3 regions of the Mesorhizobium sp. M0678 genome follow, and region 3 is predicted to be linked to each of the others. Evidence: riboswitches for the same ligand, from Rfam matches in the RefSeq annotation. Region 3 holds a riboswitch; each other region holds the start of a gene.

What was found. Region 3 has a riboswitch for thiamine pyrophosphate ahead of thiB (thiamine ABC transporter substrate binding subunit). Riboswitches for the same ligand answer to the same signal wherever they lie in the genome.
Region 1: it holds a riboswitch for thiamine pyrophosphate, as region 3 does, so the genes downstream of both, thiC (phosphomethylpyrimidine synthase ThiC) here and thiB (thiamine ABC transporter substrate binding subunit) in region 3, are expected to answer to the same signal.
Region 2: it holds a riboswitch for thiamine pyrophosphate, as region 3 does, so the genes downstream of both, thiC (phosphomethylpyrimidine synthase ThiC) here and thiB (thiamine ABC transporter substrate binding subunit) in region 3, are expected to answer to the same signal.

What each region holds. Positions count from the first base shown of each region.
Region 1 covers NZ_JAMYPT010000029.1:21,719-26,612, forward strand. The annotation lists gene hemN (oxygen-independent coproporphyrinogen III oxidase) at 1-808, opposite strand, end outside; gene NKI29_RS29845 (porin) at 1,814-2,971, shown strand; TPP riboswitch at 3,519-3,635, shown strand; gene thiC (phosphomethylpyrimidine synthase ThiC) at 3,740-4,894, shown strand, end outside.
Region 2 covers NZ_JAMYPT010000029.1:551-5,444, reverse strand. The annotation lists gene NKI29_RS29740 (thiazole synthase) at 1-287, opposite strand, end outside; gene thiS (sulfur carrier protein ThiS) at 289-486, opposite strand; gene thiO (glycine oxidase ThiO) at 455-1,456, opposite strand; partial or broken gene thiC (phosphomethylpyrimidine synthase ThiC) at 1,453-3,284, opposite strand; TPP riboswitch at 3,388-3,504, opposite strand; partial or broken gene NKI29_RS29720 (ATP-grasp domain-containing protein) at 3,798-4,894, opposite strand, start outside.
Region 3 covers NZ_JAMYPT010000006.1:258,561-263,454, forward strand. The annotation lists gene NKI29_RS14150 (ABC-F family ATP-binding cassette domain-containing protein) at 1-734, opposite strand, end outside; gene NKI29_RS14155 (thiamine diphosphokinase) at 750-1,394, opposite strand; TPP riboswitch at 1,522-1,636, shown strand; gene thiB (thiamine ABC transporter substrate binding subunit) at 1,680-2,693, shown strand; gene thiP (thiamine/thiamine pyrophosphate ABC transporter permease) at 2,945-4,564, shown strand; gene thiQ (thiamine ABC transporter ATP-binding protein) at 4,561-4,894, shown strand, end outside.

The DNA.
Region 1 (4,894 bases), on a different contig from region 3:
GCGTCACGGCGACAGCCGCATACTGTTCAGCGCGGGCAGCGCTGTCGGGAAGAAATTCCGCCTCGATGAGGCGCTGATTCTTTACTTGGGATGGGATGTGCGAGTAGCCGAACAAGGCAAGCCGGTCGGGGCGCATGGCGACCGCCGCCCTCACTGTTTCGACGCACGACTCCACCGTTTGACGCGGCAGGCCGTAGATGAGGTCGAAGTTGATGCGGCTTACTCTATGCCGGCGCAGCACTTCCACGGCAGCCGACGTCTGGGCCTCGCTCTGGATTCGGTTGATCGCTTTTTGAACAATGGGATCGAAGCTCTGTACGCCCAGGCTCGCGCGGTTCACGCCGGCCGCTCCCAAGCCTTCCGCCATCTCGGGCGTGAGCGTGCGTGGATCGATCTCGATGGCGACCGTAGCTGTTTTCGAGATGGCGAAGCGGCATCGCAGGAACTCCATCAGAGCGAGGAACTCGGCTGGTCCGATGAGAGACGGCGTTCCGCCGCCGAAATGTATGTCGCTCACGGGCAACGTCTTCGGCACTCGCTCCGAAACCAGACGGATCTCGTCACGCAGCGCCGCCAGATAGTTGAGGATGGGCGCATCACGGCGGGTGATGGTGGTTGGGAAGCCGCAATACCAGCAGGCTGATCGGCAGAACGGAACGTGCAGATAGAGTGACACCGGATCATCAGCCGGCAGGTTCCTGAGCCATTCCTCATAAGCCTCGGCGCCGACCGCCCCAGAGAACTCCGACACAGCCGGATAGATAGTGTACCAAGGCAGCCGGGCCTCTCGAAATTTCGTGGTCTGCAACGGTCACCGTCCCATGCTGATAACATCCAACCTTACCGCTGCGCTCGCCTGCGTCTTTGCGCTATGTCAGTCCGTTCCGCTTTGGGCTCGAAATTTTTTAGCAATGGGCGCCGTTCAGTCTTGGCTGGACAGCGATGGTCTGAGCGCACTCGATCAGCGACTGACGATGGTGTTCCCGCCGAAACCCTCACGCGCACCGTTTTGTTCGACGTCCCTTCCCTTCATCTGCGCGTGGGAGACTCTTCTGAGCGCAGATGCCGCATCCGATGAGACAATACGGTGTTGGGTCCAGACTTTGCACGCCAGCTAGCGCCGCCCATAATGATCTCTGCCGTCTCGATGAGCTCGTTGTGTGAATTGCTGGCAAGAAGCATTAGCTGTGCCGCGCCGCTTTCAGCACGAAAACCTGCTCGACGCGACCGTCAGGTCCGCCGCAATGCCAAGGCTGGCGCCTACCGACTCAGTGGTGCAAGGCTGCGGCGCGTGGTTATCGACCATCAGCTCGCCAAAGTGACGGCGTCGTACCGAGCGGTGGCCGCCGCATGATGCCTCAACGGCGGGGCTCAAGCAAACAATGCCGTCGCCATTAAGCCAAACTGTCCCGAAGCGAACAGACGAACCGTAGCCGAAACGTTTGCCGTTCGTGCTTGGGTGGATCCGCAAGGCAAAAGAACGGAAGCGCGAACCAAGGTCCGCCCGCATAGTTGAGCTTCAAGCCGCAGCTGGGTCGTCAGGGTGGCACGTCATTTGCAGTAGTACCCTTTGTGAGGCCCGCCGCGGAGGTGAAAAGGGTGATTGTACAAAAATGTTGTACGACCGCCTGGGAGTCATAACTACTTAATATATGTGACAACAAGTCTCAATCACATTCTAACTTCTCCTGAGCGTTAGCACGACAGGTGCAGCAACACTCCCAGAATTCAGCTTGATGCGCTATCAATCGTTTGCTTAGCAAAAATCATTTATCGGTCTCGATTCCTTTTACTATTTAGACGGAGATCAACAATGACCATTGGGAGCCTCCTCCTCGGCTCAACTGCGGCACTGATCGCCGTTTCCGACGCTCGCGCGGTGACCACCGTCGCCGAGCCTGACCCGACTGAGTACGTCAAGATCTGCGACGTCTACGGCTCGGGCTACGTCTACATTTCAGGCACCGAGGCCTGCCTGCGCATCGGCGGCTATGTTAGTTACGACGTCGGCTTGGGCCATGTCGGATTGTTTGACCACGCAAGAACCTCAGATGTGAGGACTGGTGAGGATCAGGGTACATGGCAAAACAATACGCGCTTCACACTGAAAGCTTGGACCGGCCAGGAGACCGAACTCGGCACGTTGAAGACCTACACCGAAACCCGCGTGGATTTCGGTAACCGCCACACGTCGGTTTCGGACAGTTCTCGGTCCTATGCCTTCAACGGAGACAGCATCTTGACTTTCGCCTGGATTCAGCTTGGTGGCCTCCGAGTTGGTAAGGACTGGTCGGCCTTCGACATGTTTATTGGCGGCGCGGGTGACGTACTCAACCAGACGCCGGTTCCGTACGGCGCTTTCGATACCAATGTGGTCCAGTACTACTTCGACGCCGGGAACGGCTTTTCGGCCGTGGTTTCGCTCGAAGAAGGCTCAGGCGTGGTCGGCACAATCGACAACTACGATCCGCACATAGTCGGCGGCTTGAAATACACACATGGCTGGGGAGCGATCACCGGCGTTGCTGGTTATGAAAGCAACTACGAATCGGTGGCCGCCAAGGTCCGTGTCGACATCAATGTCACCAACGAACTGTTGCTGTTCGGAATGTTCGGCTACGGTCCCAATGGCAAGCTCAACGACGACTCCATGAACGCGATCGACGCTCATGGTCGCGGCTTCTATAAGATTTGGGGCGGGAACTGGGCTTTCTGGGCTGGCGCCGCTTACGAGCTCAACGAGACAACTTCGTTCAACCTTCAGCTCTCCGGTGATCAGCTCAACAACCATGGTGTCGCTGCAAACGTCGCCTATGCGTTTCTTCCAGATTTCACAGTTACGGCGGAACTCGACTATGGCCGCTACGGCAACTTCGCCGTCGGCAAGGTGGACGCTTCCAACGTGACCTGGACCAACGCCAACAAGAAGAGCAGTGTCAGCGGAATCCTGCGTTTTGAACGCTCATTCTAATGGGATGAAAGGGTTGAGCTCCGAGATCCGGTTGAGCGGACCAATCCCGCAACACTCCAAGAGAACGTCGCATGAAGCTATACGAGATTGGAGCCTCGATCTCGGGGCCGGACGATGTTTCATATCAGATCTGGTCCGGATGATCGCGCAGGCGATATTCATCGCTCGATTATGTGTTTTGATCTGCAGCTCTTTCATTTCCTCATCCCTTCCGCCCGCTTGACGGACCCTGCCATCCAGCAGTACCCCGGCCAGGTTTTCCAAACTCGAAGGCCCAGTCGGGTCAGGACGTGTTCAACTTGTTGAGCGATTGTGGGGTGCGGCCCGACGCACTTGAAATCGCAAATGGATCGCCTCCGTTCAGCCATCCCCGCGGAAATTCGGGCGCGAGAAAACAAGCTCCAGAGCATAAGCGAGGCTGATCGAGGAACAGACGATTCTCAGGCGACGCTCCATCCGATCTTGCGCCTGGCCGAGACGATCGCCCGACGATCACCGCCGCGGCCCGAATGCGCTTGACAAGATAGCGCTCGCCCGTTCAACCTGAAGCATTCACCAGGGGAGTCCCGGCAAGGGGCTGAGATACTGCTGGCTTTCGCGGCGCAGTGACCCGTTGAACCTGATCCAGTTCATACTGGCGTAGGGACGGTGCAAGCGCTTTGCGGGAGTTTATGCCCGAGGTCCTGTTTCGGCAGGTCGACAGAAGCGTCTTTTCATCCTTCCGGCACAGAACTGGGTCTCCAATGCAACGAGCAAAGGAGCCTCAAGATGAATGCCCTCACCCCCGCCGTCTCGACGGGATCGCTGCCCGCCTCCCGCAAGATTCACAAGCCCGGCACCATCCACCCGCACATCAAAGTGCCGATGCGCGAAATCTCTGTTCACCCGACGGCGGGCGAACCGCCCGTCACCGTCTACGATCCGTCCGGCCCCTATACCGACCCGACTGTCGAAACCAGCATCGACAAGGGCCTCGCCCGACTTCGCCACGAATGGATTGCGGCGCGCGGCGATATCGAGGCCTATGACGGCCGCCCTGTCCGGCCGGAAGACAATGGATTCGTGGCGGGCGAGCGCCTGACGCCGGAATTTCCCGCGCGCCACCGGCCGCTCAGGGCCAAGGCAGGTAAGGCGGTGACCCAGCTTGCGTATGCGCGCGCCGGCATCATCACGCCCGAAATGGAGTTCGTCGCCATCCGCGAGAACCTCGGCCGCGAGATCCTGCACGGCAAGCTTGAGCGCGACGGCGAGGCTTTCGGCGCGACACTGCCCGATTTCGTCACGCCGGAATTCGTCCGCGACGAAGTGGCGCGCGGACGGGCAATCATTCCCGCCAACATCAATCATCCTGAGAGCGAGCCGATGATCATCGGTCGCAATTTCCTGGTCAAGATCAACGCCAACATCGGCAACTCCGCCGTCACATCGTCAATGGCCGAAGAGGTCGAAAAAATGGTCTGGGCGATCCGCTGGAGCGCCGATACGGTGATGGATTTGTCGACCGGGCGCAACATCCACAACATCCGCGAGTGGATCGTGCGCAATGCGCCGGTGCCGATCGGCACTGTGCCGCTCTACCAGGCGCTCGAAAAGGTTGGCGGCATTGCCGAGGATCTGACCTGGGAGGTGTACCGCGACACACTGATCGAACAGGCCGAACAGGGCGTCGACTATTTCACCATCCATGCCGGCGTGCGGCTGCACTACATCCCGCTGACCGTCGACCGGGTCACGGGTATCGTCTCGCGCGGCGGCTCGATCATGGCAAAATGGTGCCTGCACCATCACCGGGAAAGCTTCCTCTACGAGCATTTTGCGGAGATCTGCGACATCTGCCGCGCCTATGACGTGTCCTTTTCGCTGGGCGACGGCCTTCGTCCCGGCTCGATCGCCGACGCCAACGACGCGGCGCAATTCGCCGAG
Region 2 (4,894 bases), on a different contig from region 3:
TTGACCCAGCTCGTACCGAAGACTTCGCGCGCCATCTTCGCGGTCGTGACCGCTTCCTTGACGGAGTGGCAGCCAGCAGTGTTGGGCAGGATTCTGACGCCGAGCGAGCGGATCAACGACCAGAATTTTTCGCCGGCCCTGCCGCCTGCCATTTCACGGCGCAAGGAGACGGTCAGCACCGACGTGCCCGACGCCTTGACCGCATCGGAAAGGATAGCCGGCGAAGGATATTGAGCCGTGCCGAGAAGCAGGCGGGAGGGAAGCGTCGTCCCGAGAAGTTCGAACATGTTAGCCTCCCTGCATCGGCGAGAGGATTTCGATCCGGTCGCCGTCGTTCAATTGGAATTCCGCCCGGCTGGCTTTGTGCACGAGGTCGTTGTTGACGGCGGTCGCGAGCCAATCGCCCTCATAGTCAAGCGCGGCAAGCAGCTCGGCCAGCGTGGTGGCGGCAACCTCATGCACTTTGCCGTTGACCATCAGTTTCATGAGCAAGCTCCTTGGTTCCGTCTTGATTGAAAACCAGGTCGGCAGCCTGGCGCGCCATGGCGGGAGCTAGGAGAAAACCGTGACGATAGAGCCCGTTGATCGCGATGATCTCACCGTTCGTTTCGGCGCGCGGCAAATTGTCGGGAAAGGCTGGACGGACGCCAACACCGGTTTCAACGATCTCGGCCTCGCCAAAGGCCGGATGGAGGGCATAGGCGGTACCCAGCAGCTCCAACATGGAGCGCGCCGTAACCGGTCCGGCGGACTGGCTTTCAATCATCGTCGCACCAACCATGAAACGGTGGTCGGTGCGCGGCACTGCATAGAGTGGAAAGCGCGGATGCAGCAGCCTGACCGGGCGCGACAGCGAGGTATCAGGGGTGCGCAGGATGAGCATTTCGCCGCGAACGCCGCGCAACCTGTCATCGGCGGCTGCCATTCCCGTGCAATCGATCTGACGATCGAAACCAAAAACATGCTGGGCGTCGGCGCCGAAGTGGAATTCGACACCCATGGCCGCGAGCTTGTCATGAAGCGCTGCCATCGCCTGGCGCGGATCGAGATGGCCCTCATCGGGAAAGAGCAGTCCGCGGCGGAAGCGGCCGGCTAAGTCGGGCTCCAGCAAGGCAATTTCATCTTCCTCGACGCGCCGATAGCCCGACGTGCGGCTGGCGAACCGGTCGAGCTCGCCCGCATCGCGCGGCGCGGCCACGACCAGCGTTCCCCGTCGTGTTACCAAGCCGGGCGTTGCGGCGTCCCACCAGTCGGCGGCGTCGCATCCGAGATCCAGCACCGGCTGCTCGGCGCTTTCACGCTCGCACCATGGCGCCAACATGCCACCGGCGAACCACGACGCATTGCCCCCAAGGCCAGGCCTTGTCTCGGCAACGGAAACCGCCGCGCCGCGTGCGGCGAGCTCGAAGGCCGCGGTGAGGCCGGCAACGCCGGCCCCTTTGACCAGCACCTTCATGATGGCTCATGCGCCTGTGGCGAAAGCGGTGCGCCGGTCTCGTCCGCCGGCACGTAGAGATCGCCGCCCTCGCGGTATTTCGCCGCCATCGCCGCCATGCCCTCCTTCTGCGCTTCGGCGCGGATGTCGTGGGAAATTCGCATCGAGCAGAATTTCGGTCCGCACATCGAGCAGAAATGCGCCAGCTTGTGCGCCTCCTTGGGCAAGGTCTGGTCGTGGAAGGACCGTGCGGTTTCGGGGTCGAGCGACAGGTTGAACTGGTCCTCCCAGCGGAACTCGAAGCGCGCGCGGGAAAGGGCATCATCCCTGACTTTCGCCGCCGGATGACCCTTCGCCAGGTCGGCGGCATGGGCGGCGATCTTGTAGGTGATCACGCCAATCTTGACATCGTTGCGATCGGGAAGGCCGAGATGCTCCTTGGGCGTGACGTAGCAGAGCATGGCGGTGCCGAACCAACCGATCATCGCCGCGCCGATGCCGGAGGTGATGTGGTCATAGCCCGGCGCGATGTCGGTCGTCAGCGGGCCAAGCGTATAGAACGGCGCCTCGCCGCAAACGGCGAGTTGCTTGTCCATGTTCTGCTTGATCTTGTGCATCGGCACGTGGCCAGGCCCCTCGATCATCACCTGGCAATCCTTCGCCCAGGCGATCTTCGTCAGCTCGCCAAGCGTTTCCAGCTCGGCGAACTGCGCCGCATCGTTGGCATCGGCGATCGAGCCGGGACGAAGGCCGTCGCCGAGCGAGAAGGAGACGTCATAGGCGCGGCAGATGTCGCAGATCTCCGCGAAGTGCTCGTAGAGGAAGCTTTCCCGGTGATGGTGCAGGCACCATTTTGCCATGATCGAGCCGCCGCGCGAGACGATACCCGTGACCCGGTCAACGGTCAGTGGGATGTAATGCAGCCGCACGCCGGCATGGATGGTGAAATAGTCAACGCCCTGTTCGGCCTGTTCGATCAGCGTGTCGCGGTACACCTCCCAGGTCAGATCCTGGGCAATGCCGCCAACCTTCTCGAGCGCCTGGTAGAGCGGCACAGTGCCGATCGGCACCGGCGAGTTGCGGACGATCCAGTCGCGGATGTTGTGGATGTTGCGGCCGGTCGACAGGTCCATCACCGTATCGGCGCCCCAGCGGATCGCCCAGACCATCTTTTCGACCTCTTCAGCCATCGACGATGTGACGGCGGAGTTACCGATATTGGCGTTGATCTTGACCAGGAAATTGCGACCGATAATCATCGGTTCGCTCTCGGGATGATTAATGTTGGCGGGAATGATCGCGCGTCCGCGCGCCACCTCGTGGCGGACGAATTCGGGCGTGACGAAATCGGGCAGCATCGCGCCGAAAGCCTCGCCGTCGCGCTCAAGCTTGCCGTGCAGGATCTCGCGACCAAGGTTCTCGCGGATGGCGACGAACTCCATTTCGGGTGTGATGATGCCGGCGCGTGCATAGGCAAGCTGCGTCACCGCCTTGCCTGCTTTGGCTCTGAGCGGTCGGTGGCGGATGGGAAATTCTGGCGTCAGGCGTTCGCCCGTCGCGAATCCGTTGTCCTCCGGCCGGACGTGGCGGCCGTCTCCTCGACATCGCCGCGCGCCAAGATCCATTCGTGGCGAAGCCGGGCCAGGCCTTTTTGGATGCTGGTTTCGACAGCCGGATCGGTATAGGAGCCCGACGGGTCGTAGACGGTGACGGGCGGTTCGCCGGCTGTCGGATGGACGGAGATTTCGCGCATCGGCACCCTGATCTGCGGGTGGATGGCACCGGGCTTGTGGATCTTACGCGAAGCAGGCAGCGGTCCCGTTGAGACGGCTGGGGTGAGGGCATTCATCTTGAGGCTCCTTTGCTCATGCATTGGAGACCCAGTTCTGTGCCGGAAGGATGAAAAGACGCTTCTGTCGACCTGCCGAAACAGGACCTCGGGCGTGAACTCCCGCAAAGCGCTTGCACCGTCCCTACGCCAGTATGAACTGGATCAGGTTCAACGGGTCACTGCGCCGCGAAAGCCAGCAGTATCTCAGCCCCTTGCCGGGACTCCCCTGGTGAATGCCTCAAGTTGAACGGGCCGGGGTTGTCTTGTCAAGCGCATGTTCGTCCTGCGGCGGCGGTGGGCGGCAATCAAATTGGGCCCAAATTGGGCCGACGGCCTCGCCACGGGTCGCGGAGAAGTTCCGCGGGAGATAGGGCAGGTGTGGCCAAAGCTGCATTTGCCTCGTCAAACTTGATGTGACATTGACGTAGACGGCCTGCTGCGTTTCAAGGATCTTAAGCCGTCAATGCCTGATCGGAACAGAACTGGTGGGCCGCCCGAACGCCCCACAAACATCGTGCTCTCGATCACCTCCTATTGTCGCCGGAAAGGGGTGATCGACCAATCGATCAAGTCGACCGCTCGCTGAAGGGCGCCCTCGGTTTCAGCACGGCTGGGCGAAGTGGCAATGACATGTCCAATCCAGTCTCGGAAATCCCCCTTCCTGACGATCGGTGTCTTGGGTTCAACATTCAATTTCACCTCGGCCACACCTGATATAGCAGCTGCCTGAGTGTCGCCACCAATCCAGTCGAGGGTGCCATCTTGATCAGGAAGCAGGAATCGCGCGGCCGCAGTATGCGAATGCTTTTTGCGCAGATCCCATTCCTCGCCAATGACAAGCTTGATGTGCTCGGTTACGAGGTCGACACCGTAAGCTAACTGGACCAGTTGAGGGTCGGGCGCGCCACTAAGACGCGGATTGATTTCAATGACAACTGGACCGCGTTTCGTGCACCGGAGTTCAATGTTAGTTGGCCCCCAGCCAAGGCCGAGAGTCCGCAAACAGCTCAGCGAAACATCGGCGATGCGCTCACGCTCCTGATCAGTCAGCAGGGCCGGATAGGTCACCTCACGAATGACGAAATGGGGGAGGGGACCAAAGTCATTGGCGCAAATCGCAACGACCTCATTCCCCATAACATTAATGCTATAGAACGGGCCCTGTGCGAATTCTTCGACGAGTATTTTCGGTGTAGACCGCCATATGTGCTTTCCGCCCAATAGATAGGTCGTATGTTCGGCTACGTCTTCGAGGCTGCGGCACAATCGGACACCGATGCTGCCGCTGCCTACTGCCGGCTTAAGAATCACGGGCAGGCCGATCTCTGCAGCCGAGCTTTCTACCTCCGCCGCATTCGTTGCCAACCGATAGGCCGGTATTGGAACGCCGGCCTGCGCGAGGAGTTGGCGTTGCTTGAATTTGTCGCAGCTTCGTTCAATCGATTCAGGGTTCGGTCCCGGTAGATCGAATGCCGGCAAAGCTTGCCAACTGTCGCATAGATCGATTCATGGTCCCCGGCAAAGCCAGTAATGCCAGCAATGTCGTGGGTAGCACGCAGCCGCGAACATTCGCGGACCAACGCTTCGAGATTGCCAGTGTCGACACGGATTGCCTCAACGTTTTCCGC
Region 3 (4,894 bases):
ATGTTGCGCTTGCGCCTTGCCGTCACGCCATAGCGCAGCCAGTGCTCCTCGCGCACGATCTGGCGACCGAGCTTGTGCTGCTCGCGCTCTTCCTCCTCCAGCACCGTGTCGCGCCATTCCTCGAAATAGCCAAAGCCCTTGTCGAGACGGCGGGTCTGGCCGCGGTCGAGCCAGATTGTGGCGCGTGACACGCGCTCGAGAAAACGGCGGTCATGCGAGATGACGACCAGTGCCGAGGAGGTGCGGGCAAGCTCCTCCTCCAGCCATTCGATGACCGAAAGGTCAAGATGATTGGTCGGCTCATCGAGGAGGAGAATGTCGGGCTCCGGCGCCATGACGCGGGCGAGGGCGGCGCGCCGCGCCTCGCCGCCGGAGAGGTCGTTCGGCCGTTCCTCGCCGGTCAGGCCGAGATGCTCCATCAGATAGGTGGCGCGGTAGGGATCGTCGGCCGGCCCGAGCCCCGCCTCGACATAGGCGCGGACAGTCGCAAAGCCGTCCATGTCGGGCATTTGCGGCAAGTAGCGCACGGTCGCCGAAGGCTGGCGGAAGACTTCGCCGTCCTGCGGTTCGATCAGCCCGGCGGCTATCTTGAGGAGCGTCGACTTGCCAGAGCCGTTGCGGCCGACCAGGGCGATCTTGTCACCAACTGAGGCCGTCAGGGCGGCACCGTCGAGCAGCGGCGTGCCGCCAAATGTCAGCTTTATCCCGTCGAGATTGAGAAGCGGCGGCGCCATGTCAGCTTTCTGGGCTCAGCTTTCCGGAAGAGGGTAGGGATGCGCGAGCAGCAGCGCGCGGCCGCTGGCCAGCGCGATTTCCAACCGGCCCCTGACCTCGTTGGAAATGGTCAGCGACGAGCCGAACGCAACCTCGACATGGTCGAGCGGCCATTTGGCGCCGGTGACTGTCAGGCCGGCGAGATCCGAAAAGCCGAGCACCGAAAACAGCGTGCCGTCGACATAGTCGAAGCCAGTCTTTCCAGGCAGCAAAGGAATGCCTTCCTGTGCGCCGCTGGTCAAAAGCACTTCCGTTCCGCCTTCCGCCAGCCGGACGCTTAGCGCCAGATGCAGGAAGATGTGGTCGGTACGTTTGCCGCCGAAGGCGCCTGCGAGCACAAGGCTGGTCGCACCACGTTCGAGTGCGGCGGCGATAGCGAGTTCACCGTCGGTCTTGTCTTTTTCGGCGGGAAACACCTGCCGTGGCACGGCGGCCAGATCCTCCGGCAACTCGGCAGGCACCGAATCGAAATCGCCGACCCAGAGTTCCGGCCTCAGGCCCAGCATGCGGGCATGGCCGATGCCGGCATCGGCGGCGATGACGCGCGAGCCTTCGACCTGGCGGTCGAGCAGCGGCGTGCGGATGAGATCGCCGCCAAGCAGGATGGTGAATGTGCTCATATCTCGTGGCCCTTACCAGCCCTGCCCCGGAAACGGAAGATGAAACGGCAGACGAAACGGAAGGCTGGGCTTTGGATGCCCGGCAAACTTCCGCTTGCGCAGCACTTCGGCCGGGCCTATGTGTCGAAACGCTCTAACGGGGTGCCGGACGCGATCTTCGCGGACCGGCTGAGAGGCAAGACTGCCAACCCGCTGAACCTGATCCGGTTTGTACCGGCGGAGGGATTAGACGTTTCGGACAGCCCGACGCCTCAATTCCTTTCAACGCGAACGAAGGAGGCGCCGATGCGCAGTTTTTTCCACTCTCTTGTCTCAATTGTCCTGCTTGCGGCATCCGCGCTCGCCCTGCCAGGGCAGGCATCGGCACAGGATAGACTGACGGTCTATACCTATGAAAGCTTCACCGCCGATTGGGGTCCGGGACCGGCGGTGAAGAAGGCCTTCGAGGCCGAATGCAGTTGCGTCGTCGAATTCGTCTCGGTCGCCGACGGCGTGGCGCTGCTCAATCGTGTGAAGCTGGAAGGCGCCGCGACCAAGGCCGATATCGTACTTGGCCTCGATACCAACGTAACCGCCGACGCCAAGGCAACCGGCCTGTTTTCGCCGCACGGCGCCGTGTCGGGCGTCAGTGTGCCGGGCGGCTGGAGCGACGATATTTTCGTGCCGTTCGACTATGGCTATTTCGCCGTCGTCTACGATACCGAAAAACTGAAGAGCCCGCCGAAGAGCCTCAGGGAATTGGTCGAGGGCGATGCCGGAGAGAAGATCGTCATCCAGGATCCGCGCACCTCGACGCCGGGCCTTGGCCTGCTGCTGTGGGTCAAGTCGGTCTACGGCGACAAGGCGCCGGAAGCCTGGGCCAAACTCAAGGCGAAGGTGCTGACGGTAACGCCGGGCTGGAGCGAGGCCTACGGCCTGTTCACCAAGGGCGAGGCGCCGATGGTGCTGTCCTACACCACCTCGCCGGCCTACCACATGGTCGCCGAAAACACCGAGCGCTACCAGGCGGCGTCCTTCGAGGAGGGCGAATATCTGCAGATCGAGGTTGCGGGGATCACCACCAAGGGTGCGAAGAACCCGCTGGCAGAAAAGTTCATTGCCTTCATGACCGGACCGAAGTTCCAGGATGTCATTCCCGAAACCAACTGGATGTTCCCGGCCGGCAAAACCGACAAGCCGCTCAACCCGGCGTTCGATAAGCTGGTCAAGCCGACCAAGACCTTGCTGTTCAGCCCGGAAGACGTCGCCGCAAATCGCAAGGCCTGGGTCGACGAGTGGCTGGCGGTGATGAGCAAGTAGGGCTCAAGCCTCGTCGGATGTTTGCGCCAAGCCACCCCCCTCTGGCCTGCCGGCCATCTCCCCCTCAAGGGGGGAGATCGGCAGCTTTGTCGCCTCTCCTCATCCTGCCACTTGTGAGATTGGCGAAGGCGGCTGAGTGCGCAATCTCCCCCCTTGAGGGGGAGATGGCCGGCAGGCCAGAGAGGGGTGGGCTCGGCCATTGTCAGGTATTTCCTTCGATCAACACCTGTCGTAGTGTCGGGTAGCGCGACATGCGTACGCGTCATCCGGCCGATCCCCGCGTCACTGCCGGCATCGTCGCGCTCGCCGCCATCGCGCTGCTGATCGGCGGTGCATTCGCCGGGCTCGTCGTCGAAGCCACACGCGACCTGTCCGGCGCCGCCTCCGCTTTCGATTCCTATCTCTTGCGCGTCGTCCGTTTCACGCTCTGGCAGGCTCTGCTGTCGACCCTGCTCTCCGTTGCACCGGCGCTGTTCGTCGCGCGTGCCCTGTCGCGGCATCCACGTTTTTTCGGGCGAGGCTTCATCCTCCAGCTTTTCGCCGTGCCGCTGGCGCTGCCGGCCATTGTTGCCGCACTCGGTGTCTTGGCGCTCTATGGCCGCGCCGGCTATTTTGCCGGCACGCTGGGCGCGCTAGGCGGCCAGAGCTGGCCCGGCATCTATGGCCTGTCGGGCATACTCGTCGCCCATGTCTTCTTCAACCTGCCGCTGGCGACGCGGCTGTTCCTGGAGGCGTTGCAGACCGTGCCGGCCGACCAATGGCGGCTGGCGAGCCAGCTTGGCATGGGCGCTGCGCCGGCCTTCCGGCTGATCGAATGGCCGCCGCTGCGTGCGGCCTTGCCCGGCGTTGCAGGGCTCGTTTTCATGCTGTGCATCACCTCCTTCACCATCGTGCTTACGCTCGGCGGCGGACCCAGCGCGACGACGCTCGAGGTTGCCATCTACCAGGCGCTGCGTTTCGACTTCGACCCGGCGCGGGCTGTGACGCTGACCCTGCTGCAGATTGCCCTGACCTTCGTCGTCGTGCTGGCCTTGACGCGGCTCGGCGCCAATATGGTAGGGGATGCCAATCTGCCGGTGGCGCCGCGCCGGTATTTTTCAGCCGGTGCGGCCGAGACCGTGCTGAACGCATTGGCGATCGGGCTGGCACTGCTGTTTGTCGCCGGGCCGATGGCGGCCACGTTGGCAGCCGGGCTTGGCGCCGATCTCGGCCGCCTGGCCGGCGAGAGCGCGGTGCGGCAAGCGACGGCGACCAGTGCCGTGCTCTCCCTCCTATCGGCGCTGCTCTCTGTGGCGTTGTCGCTGTCGCTGGTCATGGCGCGCCGGGCGCTGGCGCTCACCCGGCGGACAGGCCGGCGGACACTGCTCGAACATCTGGCCGACACCGGTGCGGGGTTCGTCCTGGTGGTGCCGCCCATCGTCATCGGCGCCGGCTGGTTCCTGCTCTTGCGCACCGTCAGCGATGTCTTTGCGATCGCCCCTGTCATGGTCGTTGCGGTCAATGCGGTGATGGCGATGCCGTTCGCCATCCGCGCCATCCGCCCTGCCTATGACGCGTCGAGCGAACGCCACGAACGGCTCTGCGCACAGCTTGGTATCTCGGGCTGGAACCGGTTGCGGCTGGTCGACTGGCCGTCGCTGCGGCGGCCGCTCGCCACCGGCTTCGCTTTCGCCATGGCGCTGTCGCTTGGCGATCTCGGCGTCATTGCGCTGTTCGGCAGCGATTCCGTGCAGACCTTGCCCTATCTGCTGCTGGCGCGCATGGGCAGTTACCGCACTGAGGATGCCGCCGGCCTGGCGCTGCTGCTCGGCCTTGTCTGCCTGGCGCTGGTGTTGGCCGCGGACTGGCTGGGAAGGGGCGAGAAATCATGATGCCGACCAGCCCGGAACGGTCCATTTCGGTGGAAAAAGGCGCGGCCGTACGACTCGATAATGTCTCGTTCAGCTATGGTGAAACGCCGCTTATATTCGATGTCGATTTCCCGGCGTCGGAAATCACCGCCATTATGGGGCCGAGCGGTTCGGGAAAGTCGACGCTGCTCAATCTGGTGGCCGGCTTCGAGACGCCGCGGTCGGGCCGCGTGCTGATCGGCGGCGCCGACGTCAGCACTGCGCCGCCATCAGCGCGGCCGGTATCGATGGTGTTCCAGGAAAACAACCTGTTTGCCCATCTTTCCCTCGAGCAGAATGTCGGGCTCGGCC